DNA from 3 places in the Peribacillus sp. S4 genome. Region 3 is predicted to be linked to each of the others. Evidence: riboswitches for the same ligand, from Rfam matches in the RefSeq annotation. Region 3 holds a riboswitch; each other region holds the start of a gene.
What was found. A riboswitch is a leader RNA that binds a small molecule or an ion and turns the genes downstream of it on or off. The one in region 3 is predicted to bind glycine.

Region 1 (6,845 bases), 1.9 Mb from region 3:
GATAAAAAGAGAGGAGTGTGAATTGAGATCTGTAGATAAATGATCTATCCTTTGTTTTGTACAATTAATGCTATATTTTCAAAAATGGTTGGTAGCTTTATTTCAAAAATCTATAACTAGCACGCATCAAAGAAAGCGCTTACAATAGTGAGGCAGTCTCCAGTACGCTAATAATTCACACTCATTGAAAGGCTGACCCTTTAAATGGGGAAAATTCCAAGTAGCCTAAAAAAGTAGAAGGTGGGAAATCGTATGCAGGAACAAAAGTTGGATAGAGGGCTAAAAAACAGGCACGTACAACTCATAGCTATTGGTGGGGCAATCGGAACGGGATTATTTCTTGGAGCAGGAAAATCTATTCATTTAGCCGGGCCATCAATTCTATTTGCTTACATGATTACAGGCATCATTTGCTTCTTAATCATGCGCGCACTTGGAGAACTGCTCTTATCTAATTTGAACTATCATTCCTTTGTTGACTTTGTAAGAGACTATTTAGGTAATATGGCAGCATTTGTAACCGGCTGGACCTACTGGTTTTGCTGGATATCAATCGCAATGGCCGACTTAACGGCAGTTGGTCTTTATACTCAGTATTGGTTTCCTTCCGTACCGCAGTGGATGCCAGGATTAATTGCTCTAGTCATTTTGCTATTTATGAATCTTGCAACCGTAAAACTTTTTGGCGAAATGGAATTCTGGTTCGCATTAATTAAGGTCATCGCTATCCTAGCACTAATTGTTATCGGTATTTTCATGATTATTAAAGGCTTTTCCACTGATTCAGGCGCAGCAAGTTTCACGAATCTATGGAGTCACGAAGGTATGTTCCCAAATGGAATAAATGGTTTTGTCCTCTCATTCCAGATGGTAGTGTTTGCGTTTGTGGGCATTGAACTTGTAGGACTTACAGCAGGTGAAACAGAAAATCCAGAAAAAGTTATCCCCAAAGCGATCAATAATATTCCTATTCGGATTATAATTTTCTACATTGGCGCACTTATTGTCATTATGAGTGTTTATCCTTGGAACGCAATCATCCCAACGGAAAGCCCATTCGTCCAAGTATTTGTGGCTGTAGGTATCGCTGGTGCAGCTGGTATCGTTAATTTTGTCGTCCTAACATCGGCTGCTTCGGCATGTAACAGCGCAATCTTCAGTACAAGCCGGATGGTATATTCACTTGCCAAAGATAAAAATGCACCTGTACCGTTTGCAAAACTTAATGACCGAAAAGTACCTTCCAATGCATTGTTCTTTTCAACTGTTGTCATTTTAATTTCCGTTGTTTTGAACTATTTAATGCCTGAAGGTGTATTTACCTTGATTACAAGTATTTCTACAGTATGTTTCATCTTTATTTGGGGAATTACAGTCATCAGTCATTTGAAATACCGTAAAACAAGGCCAGATCTAGTGAAAAAGAGCAAATTTAAATTACCACTTTATCCAATTTCCAATTACTTCATCCTTGCTTTCCTAGCGTTCGTCCTTGTGGTTCTTGCACTTGCGGACGACACTCGTGTTGCCTTATTCGTTACACCTGTTTGGTTCATTATGCTGATTGCGATTTATAAGATGGGCAAAACGAAGGTGGATCAGGCGAATCAGAGAGAGATAGCGGGGAATTAAGAGTCAAGAAATCCTTTGATTCTATTTGCGGTGTTTGTTCAGATAGGCCGCTCCATATTTTCCAACTCGGTGAGTAAAAAATCTGTCCGTTTTAAAAAAACAAAGGTATCTGGTTGATCATATGATAATTCGAAATAAATATTTTAGAATAGTATTGTTAGCGCTTTCAAAAATGCTTGACATAATTATGCTCAACAACTATTCTAAATGTACTAAATTGAATAAGCGGATGACAGTTGTGGGAGAGTGCAAAGCGACAAGCCACCGAAGGAGCAAGTTCCAAAAAGACCCTTGGAACAAATCTCTCAGGTAGATGGAACCACAAATGGACGCACCTCTGGAGAGCGCGTATTAACATATACGCCACCAAAGGGGAAAGGCTCTATTAAAAAATGGAGCTAAACTCTCAGGTAAAAGGACAGAGAAGGGTAGAGAACGCTACGACCCTTTTCTGTCCTTTTTTGCGTGCAAAAAAGGTTGTAAAGCATACTATTTTTAACAGTTTTATAGAAAAGCAGGCCTGTAGCGGGCAAGAAATTTAGTGTCTAGTACCATATTGGAATTAGTAATTAAATAAAAATTCAGAATTAATAAAAATGTCTAGGAGGAAATTTAAATGAGTTTACATCAAAATGATTTAACCATTTTTGAAGCGATTGAAAAAGAAGGACAACGTCAACATCAAACACTGGAGTTGATTGCATCAGAGAACTTTGTTAGCCCAGATGTATTAGAGGCAATGGGAAGCGTGATGACAAATAAATATGCAGAAGGTTATCCAGGAAAGCGCTATTATGGTGGGTGTGAATTTGTCGATGTGGCAGAACAAACGGCTATTGAGCGGCTAACAAAGCTTTTCGGTGCCAAATATGCAAATGTTCAGCCTCACTCAGGTGCACAAGCCAATTTCGCAGTTTTTTTCGCACTGCTTCAGCCTGGTGATAAGGTGATGGGAATGAACCTTTCACATGGTGGCCACTTAACTCATGGAAGCCCAGTCAGCGTTTCAGGAAAATGGTTTGAAGTTGTGTCCTATGGAGTTAGAGAAGATACTCAGTTAATTGATTATGATGAGTTGGAAGCTATCGCAAAGAAAGAAAAACCTAAATTGATTATTGCAGGAACTAGTGCCTATCCAAGAACGATTAATTTTGCACGATTTAGAGAAATTGCCGATCAAGTGGGTGCAAAACTTATGGTGGATATGGCTCATATAGCCGGTCTGGTAGCTACTGGTCTTCACCCATCCCCAATCCCATATGCGGATGTTGTGACAAGTACAACTCATAAAACATTAAGAGGACCTCGGGGGGGCATCATTTTAACAAACGATGAAGTAATTATCAAAGCGATTAATAAATCCGTATTCCCTGGAATTCAAGGTGGTCCACTTATGCATATCATTGCAGCAAAAGCAGTTGCATTCAACGAAGCTTTACAACCAAGCTTTAAGGATTATGCGAAACAAGTCATTGAAAATGCTACAACACTTGGCGAAACATTAAAAAATGAAGGTGCAGTCCTTGTTTCTGGTGGAACAGATAATCATATTGTCCTTTTAGATTTGCGTCCGTGGAATTTAACAGGAAAAGAAGCAGAGAAACTATTGGAAGACGCAGGCATTACCGTTAATAAAAATACGATTCCCTATGATCCAGAAAAGCCCTTTGTTACGAGCGGTATCCGAATGGGCACAGCAGCCATAACAACTCGAGGCATGAAGAAAGAAGAGATGGTGAAAATTGGTGAAATGATTGCAACTGTTCTAAAGAGTAAAGGGAATAAAGACGTTCTTCAGAAAGCAAGAGAAACGACGAAAGGGATTTGTGATGGTTATCCTTTATTTCAACAGCCAATTACTGTGTAAAGAAAGGGACGGCTTAATGGAATTATGCCTTTGCTGAAAACCTGAGCAACGGCCATGGCAGAAAGATATGTCTCCTGACAATAAAGAAACCGGTAATAGTTGAACTATTTTACAGAAAATCATAATTGGGGGTAAACCATGGGGATTGAAACAACATTAAAGCAAACACCGCTTTTTGAAGTATATGAAAAATACGGAGCAAAAGTCATAAATTTTGGTGGCTGGTCTCTGCCGGTTCAATTTACAAGCATTTTAGAAGAGCATGAAGCTGTTCGAACTGAAGCAGGACTTTTTGATGTTTCCCATATGGGAGAAGTACTTGTGGAAGGGAAAGATGCCGAGAGTTATATTAACTACCTTGTTACAAACGATGTAACAAAGCTTGGCATCAATCAAGCACAGTATACCGCAATGTGTTATCCAGACGGAGGAACGGTTGATGATTTATTAGTTTATAAATTAGGGAATGAAAAATATTTACTTGTCATTAATGCTGCAAACATTGAGAAAGATTACGAATGGATGAAGCAGCAAGTAAAAGGAGAGATGGAGCTCCAAAACATTTCGGAAGACATCGCTCAGCTTGCCATCCAAGGACCAAAGGCAGAAAGCATTTTGCAAAAGTTAACGGAAATAGATTTATCAGAAATTGGTTCTTTTAAATTCGCCCAGCATGTCAACATCTCTGGTATTACCGACGTACTTGTATCCCGTACAGGGTACACAGGAGAAAATGGATTTGAACTTTATTTATCTGCAGACAAAGCGGTAGTACTTTGGGAAAAGATCATAGAAGCAGGAGCCACGAGTGGATTAAAACCTTGCGGACTAGGTGCACGGGACACGCTTCGTCTTGAAGCACGTCTTGCACTCTATGGCCAAGAACTAAGTAAAGACATCAGCCCGCTTGAAGCAGGAATCGGCTTTGTCGTAAAGACGAATAAAGAAAGTGACTTTATCGGAAAATCTGCTCTTACAGAACAAAAAGAAGCTGGATTAAAACGAAAATTAGTAGGGATTGAAGTAACAGGCCGTGGGATTCCGCGTCATGGTTACAAGGTAATTTCTAAAGATGGAGAGGAAATAGGTATTGTTACATCAGGAACACAATCACCATCTTTGAAAAAAAGCTTAGGTCTTGCCTTGTTATTAGCCGATCAATCTGAAGTGGGTACGCCGATAAAAGTGGAAATCCGAAATAAACAGATAGAAGCCGTTATTGTTAATGCACCATTCTACAAAAGATAAGCGGAAATATTTTAATAGAGTTATCGTATAGTTTTCCTGAGTCGATTTACGTTACCTGGCTTGCAGCCTGAAATGGATTACCTAAGAGTAAAATTACCCAAAATATATTCAGAATTATGACAATAGTTAAAAAAACGAAAAGAAAAGGGGAAAATACAATGACGAAAGTAATATCAAGTTTTCGATATAGCAAAGAACATGAATGGGTCCAACAATTAGAAGGAAATCGTGTACGTATTGGAATCTCTGATTATGCACAAAAGGCTTTAGGTGATATCGTCTTTGTTGAAAATCCAGAGATTGATGATGAAGTAACGGTCAATGAATCGATGGGAACGATCGAGTCAGTTAAAGCAGTTTCCGAACTTTACTCACCTGTTTCAGGTACGGTGGTTACTGTAAACGAAGAGTTAGAGGGTGCCCCAGAGACGATTAACGAGCATCCATTTGAAGCAGGCTGGTTAGTCGAAGTAGAAATGTCCAATCCAGAAGAGTTAGACTCACTTCTAAACGAAGATGAGTATCAAGCATTTACTAATGAAGGAGAGGAATAATATGACAGCCACTTTTAGATACCTTCCTGATACGAAACAAGATCAAGACGAAATGCTCTCATTTTTAAATATTTCTTCAATAGATGAGTTATTTGAAGATATTCCAGCTGAAATTAGACTGCAGGGTGAGCTAAACATCCCAAAGGCGGTTCCTGAACCGCTTCTTTTGAAAAGAATGAACCAGCTTGCTACAAAAAACAAAAATGCGAATCATTATCCGACTTTCCTAGGCGCGGGTACATATGATCACTACATTCCAAGTGTGGTAAACCATATGATTTCGCGCTCCGAATTTTACACGGCCTATACACCTTACCAACCGGAAATCAGTCAAGGTGAATTACAAGCAATTTTTGAATTTCAAACGATGGTTTGTGAGTTGACAGGAATGGATGTGGCTAATTCTTCCATGTACGATGGTTTTACATCGCTTGCGGAAGCTGCATCGCTTGCTGTCACATCTACAAGACGTTCGAAAGTTCTTGTATCCAAAGCGGTACATCCTGAATCCCGTGCTATTTTACATACAGTAGCAGCAGGTCCGGGATACACAGCTGAGGAAGTAAACCTTGCCGGTGAGATTACAGATTTAGGGAAGCTTCAAGAACAAATTGATAAAGATACTGCTGCCGTAATTGTTCAATATCCAAATTTCTTCGGTTCCATTGAGGATATAAAAGCAATTAAGAAAATTGCGGAAGAAAAAGGTGCCCTTTTAATCGTAAGCGCCAATCCTCTTGCACTAGCACTCTTACAGGCTCCTGGGAAACTTGGGGCAGATATCGTGATCGGTGATATGCAGCCATTAGGAATCCCGATGTCCTTTGGCGGGCCACACTGCGGCTATTTTGCGGTAAATAAAAAACTCATGCGTAAAATCCCAGGACGTATTGTAGGCCAAACAGCAGATGAAAAAGGACAGCGCGGATTTGTGTTAACACTTCAAGCACGTGAACAGCATATTCGCCGTGATAAAGCCTCATCCAATATTTGTTCCAACCAGGCATTAAATGCTCTCGCCTCTTCTATTTGTATGACATCACTTGGGAAGCAAGGGATTCGTCAAATGGCACAGCTAAACATTGAGAAAGCTGATTACATGGCGAAAACCCTAGAGCAGAAAGGCTATTCTATATACAATGAAGCACCATTCTTCAATGAGTTTGTTGTCGGGCTTCCTCTTCCGGTAAAGGAAGTCAATGCAAACCTTCTTAAGGCGGGTATTATCGGTGGATTTGATTTAAAAAGTGATTACGGTTTTGAAAATAAAATGTTGCTAGCTGTGACTGAGCAGCGAACAAAAGAAGAAATTGACCAATTTGTTGATGCTTTGGAGGCGATTGTAAATGGTTGAATATAATGAGTTAATTTTTGAAATAAGTCGTCCAGGACGGGTAGGTTCAAGTATTCCGGATAGTGACGTTGACTATGTTGATATAAATGAAAAATTTCCAAAGCATTTAATTCGTGACGAACCGGCTGAACTACCAGAAGTATCAGAGTTGCAGCTTGTCCGCCATTACACAGCGCTCTCTAATAAAAAC
Region 2 (6,845 bases), 2.6 Mb from region 3:
AATTGTTTTGGAAGGACCATGGGGATTTCCCGGGAATGATTGAAGGGTGTGTACGCTATGAACATGAAACGGGTAATTGGGAATCCATTTGTGATGCTGCGAAAAAATGATGGCTTTACGATGATCGAATTGCTTTTTTCATTATTGATTTTAATGACGACGTCGCTTTTTGTTCTGCAGCTCTTCTCGATCATTCACACCCAGATGAGGTCCGTTGATAAATTGCATCCTAAGGAGTGGGAGGTCTTTACCATGCAAGTGAAGCAGGAGGTCCGGAGTTCCAAAGCACAAGATGTAATGGGAAATAAATTATATTTGCTTTCAGGTGAACAATTAGCATCGCTGGAACAATATGAAGATAAGGTCCGAAGACGAGTGGATGGTATGGGGCATGAGGTCATCTTGCAGAACATTTCGGAATTCCAGGTCAATAAGGATGGCAGTGTCATTGTTATAAATATAACGGATAAAGCAGGGACTACATTCAGTCGAAGATTTCATCCTTTCTTTAGGAATGATACGAAAATTGATGAATAATCAAAAAGGAGTCGTTTTCCCGATGGTCATGATTGTGGCGAGTGTTTTCATCATGTTCACGATACTAATGATCGACCAGTTTATCATTGATAAAAAGTTTTATAAAGAAGTGGAAGAGTCGCTTGTGGCCGACCATCTTGTCCATCTAGCCATCAAGGATGTGACGGCAGAGTGGGGCGAAGAGATTCCGAAAATCATCCAGGGGGAAATATCATATCCCAATGGTGTGGTGCGATATTCCTTAATGAAGCAAGAAGGTCCTTACGTCTATATCGAGTTTTCTTCCAAAACTAAAAATGATCGAGAGGGCAGGGTCATCATTCAATACGATAAAGAAGCGGGGGAAGTGAAAGAATGGTTGGAGAAGCAAGCTGTGTAATAGCAAAATCAACACCATTTTATTAGGGAACGCGACAGGTTTACGGTGAAGGGAGCAAGGAAAGGAATAAAAAAAGCGTAAACCGGACATACTTTGCGTAGGGTGATGATTTTATATGTCTACAAACGCTTATATTAAATATCTGACGCAGCAGCTTGTCGAGTATTTCAATCTGACGAAAAAAGAACGAAAAGAAAAACGCCTTCACAGAAAAGAGGATAAAAACCAGGGTATGTCACATTGGTTTGGCATTGTCCCTTTTGCTTTGTCGATGTTTATAAGGAAAACGATCAAAAAGTAAAACAGATGTCCTGAACTTGGACATCTGTTTTTTTGTTTTTTCCTTATCCCAACGCCCTATCTGAAAGGTAAAATAATCCTCCGTTGATGATGGATATTCTGATGTTGGGTTCATATTGTGCTTTTAGTGCTTCTTTTTCGGTATAATAGCTCTCACTTTTTTCGTCCATATCCTTGTAAAAATGCTCCAATAAATTCAAGTCATTCTGCCAGCGCAGCATTGCTTCCTCCGCCCAGGAATGGTCATCATCCTCGAAACTGGTTCTGATGTATGTATCAAGTCTTGCCAATCCACTCTTGGGCATGATCAGAGGTGAAAGCGTAAAGGAATAATCCGGTATTTTCGGGGTGACGTTAATCGGTAAAACCCGATGGTGAAACCCTTCCATTATTTCCCCCGAGATTAAATTCAGTCCGATTGACATGAAAGTATCTTTTTTGCGGTCGCATTGATAGGATATTTTCACATTCAGGGTCAGCCAAGGAAACAAAGGATTATTTCTGCCTTTTGATGGAGGCGTATTCTCAAAAAGTCTAGTATACCCTGCCAGCTTTTTGGTTGATTGAATAATCTGGTGAAGACGAGGGGAGCCAAAATGAATCATTTCTCCCTTTAAATCGGATGGAGCTTGTTCTGGATCGGTAATGAAAGTGATTTGTGCCGGGTTCGGAACACCTCCTGTTTTTTCTAGATAATGCCAATAAAAGGGTCTGTTCATTAATTCTTTATCCATCTCAATCGTCAATTGCACTGTAAGGTGGGTTGGTGCATTATCCAGTATTTCACAATCGTTGGCTTTAAAGAAAGTGATTAAAAAATCATGAATTTCCCGTTGCTGCATGAACCTCACCTTCCTTCATTGATTGAGCGAATTGGATCAACGATGAAAAATTATCCATCTTGATTTTCATTTCGCCTTCTGTTTTGGACTCGCCGACCACATCAATTAAATATTCTTCAATGTTGTTAATATCCAGTTTGGTTAAAATATCATCCAATTCACCGATTACTTTTTCAAATAAATTTATTTTTTCGTATAGTAACTTCAGTATATGTTCTTCAACTGTATTTTTCGTGGCAAAGTTATAAATCATCACATCTTCTTCCTGACCAAGGCGGTGAATCCGTCCAATTCTCTGTTCAAGCCTCATTGGGTTCCAGGGCAGGTCAAAATTAATCAAGTGATGGCAAAACTGAAGGTTTATCCCTTCCCCGCCAGCTTCTGTTGCGATTAATACCTGAATGTTCTTTTGGAATAATTCACGCATCCAGTCTTTCTTTCCGCGCTTAAAACCTCCTCGGAAAGGAACAGAAGAAATTCCATTCTGCTGTAGGTACCATTGGAGATATAGTTGAGTCGCCCTATATTCCGTAAAGATTATCACTTTGTCATCAATTTTCTTGATCAGTTCCAAAGCTTTTTCAGCCTTTGAGTTCTGGACCGTTTCATTCACTTTAGTAAATAAATCATCAAGCTTTGCCAAAAAATCAGGGGAAGGCTGATCGTATTTATCTCTCATATTCTTTAATGTATAAAAGACAGCCTCTCTGCTGCTGCATGCTTCCCTTTGGAGAGTGAGAGCCGAAAAGGCGCTTCCTTTTGATCCATCCGAAATTGGCTTGAATTTGGAAACAGCATCATATAATGCTTGTTCCGTTGGAGAAAATTCAATGGTGATGGTTTCCACATGCCGTTTTGTCCATTCAATGCCAGTATCGGCCCGCCGGTTTCGAATCATGACAGTGTTGACAAGTTCCTTTAGGTGTTCATCTTCAGTTATGTTCCGGCCTTTCCCTTTATACTTTTCCGAAAAGAGTGAGGCATTTCCCAAGTGGCCCGGTTTCAATAACGAAACGAGGTGGAATATCTCCTCGACTTTATTTTGAATCGGAGTGGCTGTCAGGAGTAAGCAAAATTTCTTTTTCAGATTTTGGACGAATTCATAGTTCTTCGTCTTATTATTTTTAAGTTTATGAGCTTCATCAATAATGATGAAGTCATATTCCTGAGTAAAGATGATATCTCGATGTGGAGCGCGTTTCGCTGTATCAATTGATGAAATGACTACATCACAGGAGTCCCAGACATAACTTTTTCTCTGAACGACTGCCGGAATATGAAACTTGGTATTCAATTCAAATGCCCATTGTGTGACAAGGGAAGCCGGAACAAGGATCAATACTTTTTTTACAAGGCCCCTAATCATATACTCTTTTAGGATCAAGCCTGCTTCAATTGTTTTTCCCAGCCCTACTTCATCAGCCAAAATGGCTTTTCCATTCATTTTTTCCACTACTTGCTTCGCCGCTTCCAATTGATGGGGAAGCGGGGTTAGCTGAGGAAGGTGCTTGGGCGCCTGTAAACCTTCAAAATCAGGGATGATAAGGTTTTCCTCCATTTGAACCGCCAACTTATAAAGCTCCCAATTTCCCCATGGACCGTCATTTTCCATCTTTTGCAGAAACTCGTCATTCCATTCAGAATTGAAGGATATATTGATTTTCATAGAAATAACTCCCTCTTAAATCATAATTTCCTTAATATAAGGTCAAAACCCGAACATTTCATATGTGAAGTAAGAAAAATATTTCTTTTTTAAAAAATATTGCAGAGATAAGTTTCTTAGGGTAGGATATAAGTATATTTAGAAAATTCCAATTTCCAAACGCTACAAAGAATGTTTGTACATCGATTTTGCAGTTCGCGTTTTCTTAGTATGGGCTATAGGCTCCTAGTTTATCCAAGATTACTGAAGGAGATCAGTCAAACGGTTTCTGAAGTTTTAGGAGAATTGGCAGAGAATGCATTCCATTTATGCTCAAAGGTTTTACCGATGCTTGGGGCTTATTGGCTTCCTTTCAATGGTAGACCATTTATATGCGGGTGAAGATAAGGGGAGAGACTACGGATGTAGCGCCGAAGGAGCAAACTTAGCAGTGAATCTCTCAGGCAAAAGAACTCTTATTGGACGCAACTCTGGAGAGCGCCGCCCGTTATGGGACGGCCACCAAAGGGGAAAACCTATTACATAGGTAAACTTTCAGGTTTCAGGACAGAGAAAAAGCTCAAACGGGCTTTCTCTGTCCTTTTTTGTGCTTTTTTCACATCATGAATCAGCTTGTATCTGATGTGTAATGACAAGAAGCTTTTGATAATGAAGCCAATTAATTTTTAAAAAAATCTGAAGGGGGTCATTTTTTGACCAATTTAAAAAGAACACCACTATTTGAGGTTTATCGTGAATACGGAGGTAAAACGATTGATTTTGGCGGCTGGGAACTTCCTGTCCAATTTTCGGGTATAAAGGATGAACATGAAGCCGTACGGACAAAAGCGGGGTTATTTGATGTTTCCCATATGGGGGAAGTCGATGTTAAGGGGCCTGGGAGCCTTTCCTTTTTACAGAAGATGCTGACAAATGATATATCAAAGCTGCAACAGGGCGGGGCCCAATATACCGCCATGTGTTATGAAAACGGAGGCACGGTTGATGATCTTATCGTGTATAAAAGGGCTGAGGAAGACTATCTGCTCGTGGTCAATGCAGCGAATACAGAAAAAGATTTCAATTGGCTGCAAGCTAATTTAACGGAAGATGCCCAAATTACGAATGTCTCAAGTGACTATACACAGCTGGCACTTCAAGGACCAGCTGCAGAGAAGATATTACAAAAACTATCGGGAAGTACTGACTTAAGTGAAATTGGATTTTTCAGGTTCAAGGATAATGTCATGATTAACGGTATCTCCACGCTGGTTTCCCGTACTGGATACACTGGTGAAGATGGTTTTGAAATATATAGCGACAGTAAAAATGGCCCTGCCCTTTGGAAGGCGATTATGGATGCCGGTAAGGAAGAGGGGGTTCAGCCGATTGGTTTAGGTGCTCGTGATACCCTGCGTTTTGAAGCGAAACTGCCGCTGTATGGGCAGGAGCTTTCAGCTGACATCACCCCGATAGAAGCCGGGATTGGTTTTGCAGTAAAAGTGGATAAGGAAGTTGATTTTTTCGGGAAAGCCGTTCTTGCTGAGCAAAAGGAGAAAGGGGCTCCCCGGAAGCTTGTGGGAATTGAAATGATTGACCGTGGCATTCCACGTCATGGGTATAAGGTATACAGCGGTGATGAAGTCATTGGCGTGGTCACGACTGGTACCCAATCGCCAACATTGAAGAAAAACGTTGGATTGGTACTTATCGATAAGGAATTTTCGGTGCTGGATGCGGAAGTCGAAGTGGAAATCCGTTCCAAACGTTTGAAAGCCGTTATAATACAAACACCTTTTTATAAAAAACCACGTAAATAGAGGGGAATGGTCATTAGATGAAACATCGTTATTTACCCATGACAGAGCAAGATAAACAAGAAATGCTGGAAGCGATAGGGGTATCCGCTGCTGAAGAACTTTTCAATGATATCCCTGAAAGCGTTCGTTTTCAAGGAGAATACGATATCAAGCCTGCTAAATCGGAACCTGCATTAATGAAAGAATTATCAAGGCTTGCTGCAAAGAATGCGGACCTTAAAAATTATGCTTCCTTCCTTGGTGCGGGTGTCTATGACCATTATGCGCCGGTCATCGTCGATCATGTTCTTTCCCGTTCTGAGTTTTATACGGCATATACACCGTATCAGCCTGAAATTTCACAGGGCGAGCTTCAAGCAATCTTTGAATATCAAACGATGATATGTGAATTGACGGGCATGGATGTGGCTAACTCCTCCATGTATGACGGCGGGACGGCGCTGGCTGAAGCAGCGATGCTTGCTTCAGGACAGACAAGGCGGAAGAGGATTCTCATTTCAGGAACCGTTCATCCTGAATCAAGAGAAGTTGTGAAGACATATGCAAAAGGGCAACGCGTGGAAGTGATCGAAATTCCTCATAAAGACGGTGTGACGGACTTAGCTGCTTTAAGGGAATTGGCGAATGATGACATTGCAGGAGTGATCGTGCAATACCCGAACTTTTTTGGCCGGATCGAGCCATTGAAAGAAATGGAAGAAATCATTCATGGCGTCAAGTCCATGTTTATCGTTTCCAGTAATCCGCTTGCATTGGGAGCTTTGACATCCCCTGGTGCACTCGGTGCAGATATCGTAACGGGGGATGCTCAGCCATTCGGCATTCCAGCGGCATTCGGTGGCCCTCATTGTGGATATTTTGCGGTTACTAATAAACTTGTACGGAAAGTTCCGGGCAGACTCGTCGGTCAAACGGTCGATGAGAATGGAAAAAGAGGGTTTGTCCTGACGCTTCAAGCTCGTGAACAGCACATTCGCCGTGACAAAGCCACATCCAACATTTGTTCCAATCAAGCTTTGAATGCCTTGGCCGCTTCTGTTGCAATGACCGCGCTTGGGAAAAAGGGTGTCAAAGAAATGGCCGTGCAAAATATTCAAAAAGCACATTATGCGAAAAAAGCAATTATGGCCAAAGGGGTGGAAGTGATATTCGACGGTCCTTCGTTTAATGAATTTGTCATTAAACTGCCTGCTCCGTTTTCAGAGGTCAATAAAAACCTTTTTGAAAAAGGGATGATCGGCGGCTTCGATTTAGGGACGGTTTATCCTGAATTGAAAGACCATATGCTGGTTGCGGTAACTGAACTAAGAACAAAAGAAGAA
Region 3 (6,845 bases):
TCCTATGAAAAAAACTGGCATGAAGATACATTCCCCTTGCTGTCCCTCCATGGTAATGGGGTCAATTTAGCTATACTCGTGAGTTTCGCTGTTTTACTCGTGAATTCAACGACTTCTCGTGAATTCGACGACTTTACTCGTGAATTTCGCTATTTTACTCGTGAATTCGACGACTTTACTCGTGAATTTCGCTATTTCACTCGTGAATTCCACGACTACACTCGTGAGTTTCGCCGTTTTACTCGTAAATTCCACAATTGATCTACAAGGAAAAAAAGGCCCTTCTCGAATTAGAGAAGGGCTTTTTACTAGAATTTCTTATCCTGAAATCTCATCATCGGATTTAACATCCAATGGTGTTCGTTTATCCATTTTCAGCATGTAATAACTTGCTATTACCAAGGCTAGGAAAACGATCCCGACAACCAAGGAAATCCTTGTACTAGGATTGATCCACATACCTACCAGCACCATCAGTAAAAAGGCTATTGTCGCATAGTTACTGTAAGGGGCCAACGGCATTTTGAACGGATGTTTCTCCATTTCAGCGGCATTTACCTTTCTGAACTTAAGCTCACTGATAAGTAAGACAAACCATGGAATCATCCCAGGCAAAACACTCGCACTGTACACATAAAGGAATACTTGCGGCGGTGCAAGGTAATTCAGGATAACCCCGATGCCCAACCCTAATAGTACAGCGATCGTGCAATATGCCGGAACTCCATTTTTAGATACTTTAGCAAAGACTTTCGGAGCTTGGCCATTCAATGCCAGTGTGTAAAGCATACGACCTGCACTGAAGATCCCACTGTTGCATCCAGACATCGCCGCAGTGATGACCACAAAATTAATGATGCCTGCCGCTGCAGTGATACCTATTTTGGCAAAGGTAGAAACAAACGGACTGCCTAAGTCATCCAGTTGATCCCAAGGGAATACTGTCACGATGACGAAAATGGCACCAATGTAGAAAATTAAAATGCGCCATATAATTGATTGAATCGCTTTTGTTACGGTCTTCGTTGGGTCTTTCGCTTCCCCTGCTGTGATGCCGATAAGCTCAACGCCTTGATAGGAAGCCACGACAAGTGAAAGCGCAAAGAAGAATCCTGTCCAGCCTCCCGTAAAGAAGCCGCCATTTTCCCAAAGATTCGATAATCCAATCGCATCCCCGCCATTCCCTATTCCAAAGAAGATAAGGCCTAGGCCGGCAACGATCATCAATATAATCGTTATGATTTTTATAAGTGCAAACCAGAATTCAAATTCCCCGAAGGATTTAACGGAAATGAGGTTGGCCGCTCCCAAGATGATCATGGCGACCACACCTGGTATCCAGGCCGGTAACTCCGGGAACCAATATTGCATATACAAGCCAACCGCAATGATTTCGGACATTCCGACGATTACCCATTGAAACCAATTGCTCCAAGCAGTCATATAACCTGCCAAAGGATGTATATAGCTGCTCGCAAAGGTTGCAAAAGAACCTGTAGTCGGTTCTAAATAAAGCATCTCACCCATGGAACGCATGATGAAAAATATAAAAATACCTGCAATGGCATAAGCAAGCATTACAGAGGGCCCGGTCCATTTGATCGTGCTCGCAGATCCCATGAATAACCCGACTCCGATGGTTCCGCCCAAAGCTATCATTTGAATGTGACGTGCTTCCAGCCCTCTCTTTAATTCCTTGTTCGACATGATTAACTCCTCCAGATGCAATATCGGTAATGCTTTTCTATCCTTACCACGAACTTATTAATTATTGCAGTTAGAAATGCTCTATCGAAAAAATACCAATAACACTTCATTTATGTTTTCTTATCTTATAATAGTAAATATTCTGTAAAAATACAATTGTATTTTTGAAATAAACAGTTGCCAATAATATCTTGTTGATTTTTCTAATCTAAAAATATCATTTTAAAAAAATGATGTTCAGTATTTTATTATAGTGATCGTTCATAATGAGTAGAAAACAATCACTTCTGCTTAGACCTTAAGTTAAATACAGACCACTATTAAACTACAGAAAATGCCTGTTTCATTTCAAAAAAAATTGTTGACCTACCGAAAAATAGATGATAGAATTCCAATATTATTTTATAAGCATAATGAAATGATCAAGCAGTGGAAAATCATCACTGACTGACATTTCTTCACAACCGCATACAAGCAAGCGATGAATGCTATGGATGACACTATAGCAGGAGCAGCTTCTGGAGAGACTGTACAAGATGCAGCGCCGAAGGATTCACAATCTCAGGCAAAAGGACAGAAGAGTAACGAATGATATATTGTTATTCTGAGCCCTTTAAGAGATTGGTATTATCCAATCTCTTTTTTTATTGTCCATATTGTGATTGGACTATAACAATAAATGGGAAAGGCAAGCTGGACGACAATCACGTCCCTCTCTCCAAGACCATGCAGGTAAACATTCACTACCAGACTATAAAAACGGGGGCGTACGAATTGGCTAAACAAGAATTAAAAAGAGATTTAAAAAATCGACATGTACAACTGATTGCAATAGGAGGAACCATTGGCACCGGTTTATTTTTAGGTTCCGGAAAAGCCATACAATTAGCAGGTCCTTCCATATTATTCTCTTATATGATAATAGGGATTGCCTTGTTTTTTGTGATGAGGGCCCTGGGGGAACTGCTTTTATCCAATGCAGGGTACACATCATTCACTGAATTCGCAACTGAATATGTCGGTCCATGGGCCGGCTTCGTGACCGGTTGGACATATTGGTTTTGTTGGATCATGACCGCAATGGCCGATATCATAGCTGTCGGTGTTTATATGCAATATTGGTTTGATGTCCCTCAATGGATTCCGGCTCTGCTTTGTCTGGTCATTCTGTTAGGATTGAACCTATTGACCGTTAAGATCTTTGGCGAATTGGAATTCTGGTTTGCCATCATTAAAGTAATCACGATCATCGCCTTGATCATCGTAGGAATTTTCCTTCTGATCCTCGGCTTCAATACCAATACCGGAACGGTTTCCCTAACGAACCTTTGGAATCATGGCGGCATGTTCCCCAATGGCATTTCCGGATTCCTGTTATCTTTACAGTTGGTCGTCTTCTCATTTGTCGGTGTCGAATTGGTCGGGGTTTCTGCAGCAGAAACGGCGAACCCGCGAAAGAACATTCCATCTGCCATCAATAAAATCCCTGTCCGGATTTTGCTTTTCTACGTTGGTGCACTATTCGTCATTCTCTGCGTCAACCCATGGACACAACTGGATGCCACAAGCAGTCCATTTGTAGAGGTCTTTGCGTTAATCGGCATTCCAGTCGCTGCAGGGATCATCAACTTCGTCGTTTTGACATCCGCTGCTTCTGCATGCAACAGCGGTTTATTTTCAACGAGCCGAATACTTTATACGTTAAGCAGGAATGGTGAAGCCCCAGCTAAGCTGGAAAAATTAAATAAACAGGCTGTTCCGAGCAATGCCTTATTCACATCCACAATCGTTGTATCAATAGGGGCATTATTAAGCAAGCTGATACCGGAACAGGCATTTACTGTCGTGACTACCATCAGTGCCATCTGTTTCATATGGGTATGGAGCATTATCTTGATCTCCCATATCAAATATTCGAAAACAAGGCCTGACCTAAGAGCCGAATCGACTTTCAAGGCTCCTTTTACACCTTTTGTCAATTACGTCATTTTAGGCTTATTCCTGTTCATCCTTATTGTTATGCTATTCGCTGAAGCTACACGGCTATCACTGCTCTTGACCCCAATCTGGTTCATCCTCTTGGTGATACTATATAATTATCGAAAAAAAAGATAGCTAAAGGAAATAAAGCCTTGAACTCAATATGAATTCAAGGCTTTATCTGCATATGAACATATTAGGCATTCGGCTTTCTGCACACTTTTGCTAAAATATATCAGGCAACTGCATTAAATTTTATATCAAAATAGTGTAAGCTAATATATATTATCGGACCTTTTCCGTCATGTATGAATTTTCCATCCGGTTTGGTTCACCCATCCATCAGTGGCATTGAAGAATGAACCCCCATTGGTGGGCGTTTCACTTTATTTAAAACGAAGGGGGTTGTTTAATGAAGATTATATATATTCTTACACTAGTTCCTTTTATAGGCATACTGGGATTTCTACCTTTTGTTAATAAAATAGAACCATATGTATTAGGGATGCCTTTCAATATGTTCTGGATGGCTATGTGGGTGGTCCTTACCTCTGCCATACTCGGCATCATGTATAAGCTGGATCCCAGGAATCGGGAAGGTGACCAGGAATGAATATTGCTCTCTTAATCATTTTAGCATTTTTACTTCTATCGATATTTTTAGGAATACGCTCTTCAAAAGGAAAAGATATGGACTTGGAACAATGGACGGTGGGCGGACGCGGTTTTGGTGCGATATTCGTCTTTCTGCTGATGGCTGGGGAAATCTATACGACCTTCTCCTTCCTTGGCGGCAGCGGCTGGGCTTATGGCAAGGGCGCACCCGCTCTATATGTTCTAATTTACATTACTTTGTCTTACGTATTATCCTATTGGCTCCTGCCGGAAATATGGAGATATGCCAAAGAAAATAAACTGATGTCTCAATCCGATTTCTTTGTAAGCAAATATATGAGTCCCAGTTTAGGAATTTTGGCTGCACTTGTCGGTGTGGTGTCGATGATCCCAGTGATCGTCGTGCAGCTGAAAGGATTGGGGATCATTGTCTCAGAAGCATCTTATGGTGCCATCTCAATGTCTGAGGCAGTTTGGATGGGGGCGATCAGCCTTACCATTTATGTGATGATCTCCGGTATACACGGTTCAGTTTGGACCGCGGTCATTAAAGATATCATGATGGTCGCCATAATAGGATTTTTGGGGATTTATCTGCCGATACATTACTTTGGCGGATTTCAGCCGATGTTTGAAGCGGTTGATGCCGCCAAGCCTGGTTTTCTAAAGTTCCCTGATCAGGGGCTTAGCGTATCATGGTTCATCTCCACGGTAATATTGCTCGTATTCGGTTTCTATATGTGGCCGCAAGTTTTCAGCGCTGTTTATTCAGCACGCAGCGGCAAGGTATTTCGAAAGAACGCCATCATCAGTCCTTTATATACACTCATGCTGTTATTCGTCTTTTTCGTTGGGTTTACAGCTATATTGAAAGTGCCCGGACTCGTTGGTGCAGATGCGGACCTCTCATTGCTGCGCCTTTCGATCGAGACCTTTGATCCATGGTTTATAGGCATAATCGGCGGCGCTGGATTGTTGACCGCATTGGTGCCGGGATCCATGCTTTTGATGAGCGTCGCTACACTGCTCGCGAAAAACGTTTATAAGGAATTTGCACCTGACGTATCCGATCGCCATATTGTACGATTGGCAAAGTTCCTTGTGCCTATCATTGCCCTTATAGCCGTCTACTTCACCTTAAACGGCGGCGAAACGATGTCGGCATTAATTCTTATGGGATACAGTCTCATCACACAGCTCTTCCCATCCCTTCTCTTTAGTCTGAAAAGGAATAATCCGATCAATAAATTTGGCGCAATCGCCGGCATCATTACCGGATTGGCCATCGTAATCTGCATTACACTCAGTCAATCGACAATAGGGACCTTGTTTCCATCCTTGCCGCAAGCAGCAAAAGATTTGAATGTGGGAATCATTGCATTGGCAGTCAATTTCATTGTGATGATCACGGTGAGTATTACTTTCAGAAAGCACGCGGTTCAGTTGGAACCTAAATCCGTTAACGATATATGAAGCAAATTTTGAAACTGGTTATGGATCAATAAACATTGGAGGCTCAGTCAAAAGACTGAGCCTTCCTTATTCTCGGCTTCCAAACATAGTGTCCTTTATCTCATTATTGTTTATGGGAAACCTCATTTTAGACTATTAATCTTTTCTGTTTATAAACAAATCCCCTATTTTAACTAATAAATACAACGAAAAAATAATCATCAAGGTTCTGGATACTACCAGGCCATCCATAGCTAAATCATATCCACCTCTTAATAAGACTTCCGGATTCAAACAAAAAGTAATCGATATTACGAAAGCTATTAAAATCAGGATAACACCGAACTGAGATCTATTTGACATTAACATTCCGCCTCACATTATATTTTTTTCCAAATAATAGCATTATTTTTAGGGATAATCTACATTCATGGTCACTGGGGATGACTCAGTTGCATTAAAAATCCAAAATAAATAGCCACCCTGATAAAGAATGACTATGTATCATAAAATATGAAGCTTTCTTAGTAAAATGCATCGTATTGCTTCCGAGCCAACAAAAAATACTCTCTTCAGAAGGTTCGGGCTTTTATTCGTGAGTTAGGAGCAAATACTCGGGAATTTCATGCTTTTACTCGTGTCCATGAAGCAAATACTCGTGACTTTCATGCCCGTTAAAGCTCATTTCAGTAATCCACTAAAGCCTTCCTGCCATCATTCAATTCTTTGACCACTTTCTTATATTCCTGCAACTCTTGTTCCAGTTTTTGTTTTCTATTTAAAATCATTCTCGCAACCTCTTTCGGGGAGGGCCCGCCTTGAATGCTTCTAATCTCCACAAAATATTCGGGAGAGATTATTTTTTTCCATTCATCTTCTGCTATGTTCACTGATACGAATTCATTGATGATCTTGTTGATTTCTTGTGTGTCCCAATCATATAGCTCTTTCCCTTCACTAATCGACTTTTTTGCAATATGACTGGCTATGGAATGGGCTTTTCTAAAGGATATGTCGTAATCTCTTGAAAGGGTATCCGCTAATTCAGTAATCGTTATACTGAATTTTGCGGCCATTTTCTTTGTATGTTC

Region 1: it holds a riboswitch for glycine, as region 3 does, so the genes downstream of both, glyA (serine hydroxymethyltransferase) here and ACJ9PY_RS03250 (amino acid permease) in region 3, are expected to answer to the same signal.
Region 2: it holds a riboswitch for glycine, as region 3 does, so the genes downstream of both, gcvT (glycine cleavage system aminomethyltransferase GcvT) here and ACJ9PY_RS03250 (amino acid permease) in region 3, are expected to answer to the same signal.

The regions. Positions count from the first base shown of each region.
Region 1 covers NZ_CP175708.1:2,615,377-2,622,221, forward strand. The annotation lists gene ACJ9PY_RS12485 (amino acid permease) at 253-1,632, shown strand; glycine riboswitch at 1,960-2,064, shown strand; gene glyA (serine hydroxymethyltransferase) at 2,249-3,499, shown strand; gene gcvT (glycine cleavage system aminomethyltransferase GcvT) at 3,638-4,747, shown strand; gene gcvH (glycine cleavage system protein GcvH) at 4,906-5,301, shown strand; gene gcvPA (aminomethyl-transferring glycine dehydrogenase subunit GcvPA) at 5,303-6,655, shown strand; gene gcvPB (aminomethyl-transferring glycine dehydrogenase subunit GcvPB) at 6,648-6,845, shown strand, end outside.
Region 2 covers NZ_CP175708.1:3,672,163-3,679,007, reverse strand. The annotation lists gene ACJ9PY_RS17435 (type II secretion system protein) at 1-110, shown strand, start outside; gene comGF (competence type IV pilus minor pilin ComGF) at 58-537, shown strand; gene comGG (competence type IV pilus minor pilin ComGG) at 530-916, shown strand; gene ACJ9PY_RS17420 (YqzE family protein) at 1,032-1,217, shown strand; gene ACJ9PY_RS17415 (YqhG family protein) at 1,261-2,058, opposite strand; gene ACJ9PY_RS17410 (DEAD/DEAH box helicase) at 2,036-3,724, opposite strand; glycine riboswitch at 4,102-4,189, shown strand; gene gcvT (glycine cleavage system aminomethyltransferase GcvT) at 4,417-5,523, shown strand; gene gcvPA (aminomethyl-transferring glycine dehydrogenase subunit GcvPA) at 5,541-6,845, shown strand, end outside.
Region 3 covers NZ_CP175708.1:677,644-684,488, reverse strand. The annotation lists gene ACJ9PY_RS03260 (hypothetical protein) at 106-255, opposite strand; gene ACJ9PY_RS03255 (amino acid permease) at 319-1,707, opposite strand; glycine riboswitch at 2,216-2,294, shown strand; gene ACJ9PY_RS03250 (amino acid permease) at 2,482-3,822, shown strand; gene ACJ9PY_RS03245 (DUF3311 domain-containing protein) at 4,100-4,300, shown strand; gene ACJ9PY_RS03240 (sodium:solute symporter family protein) at 4,297-5,775, shown strand; gene ACJ9PY_RS03235 (hypothetical protein) at 5,911-6,117, opposite strand; gene argH (argininosuccinate lyase) at 6,441-6,845, opposite strand, start outside.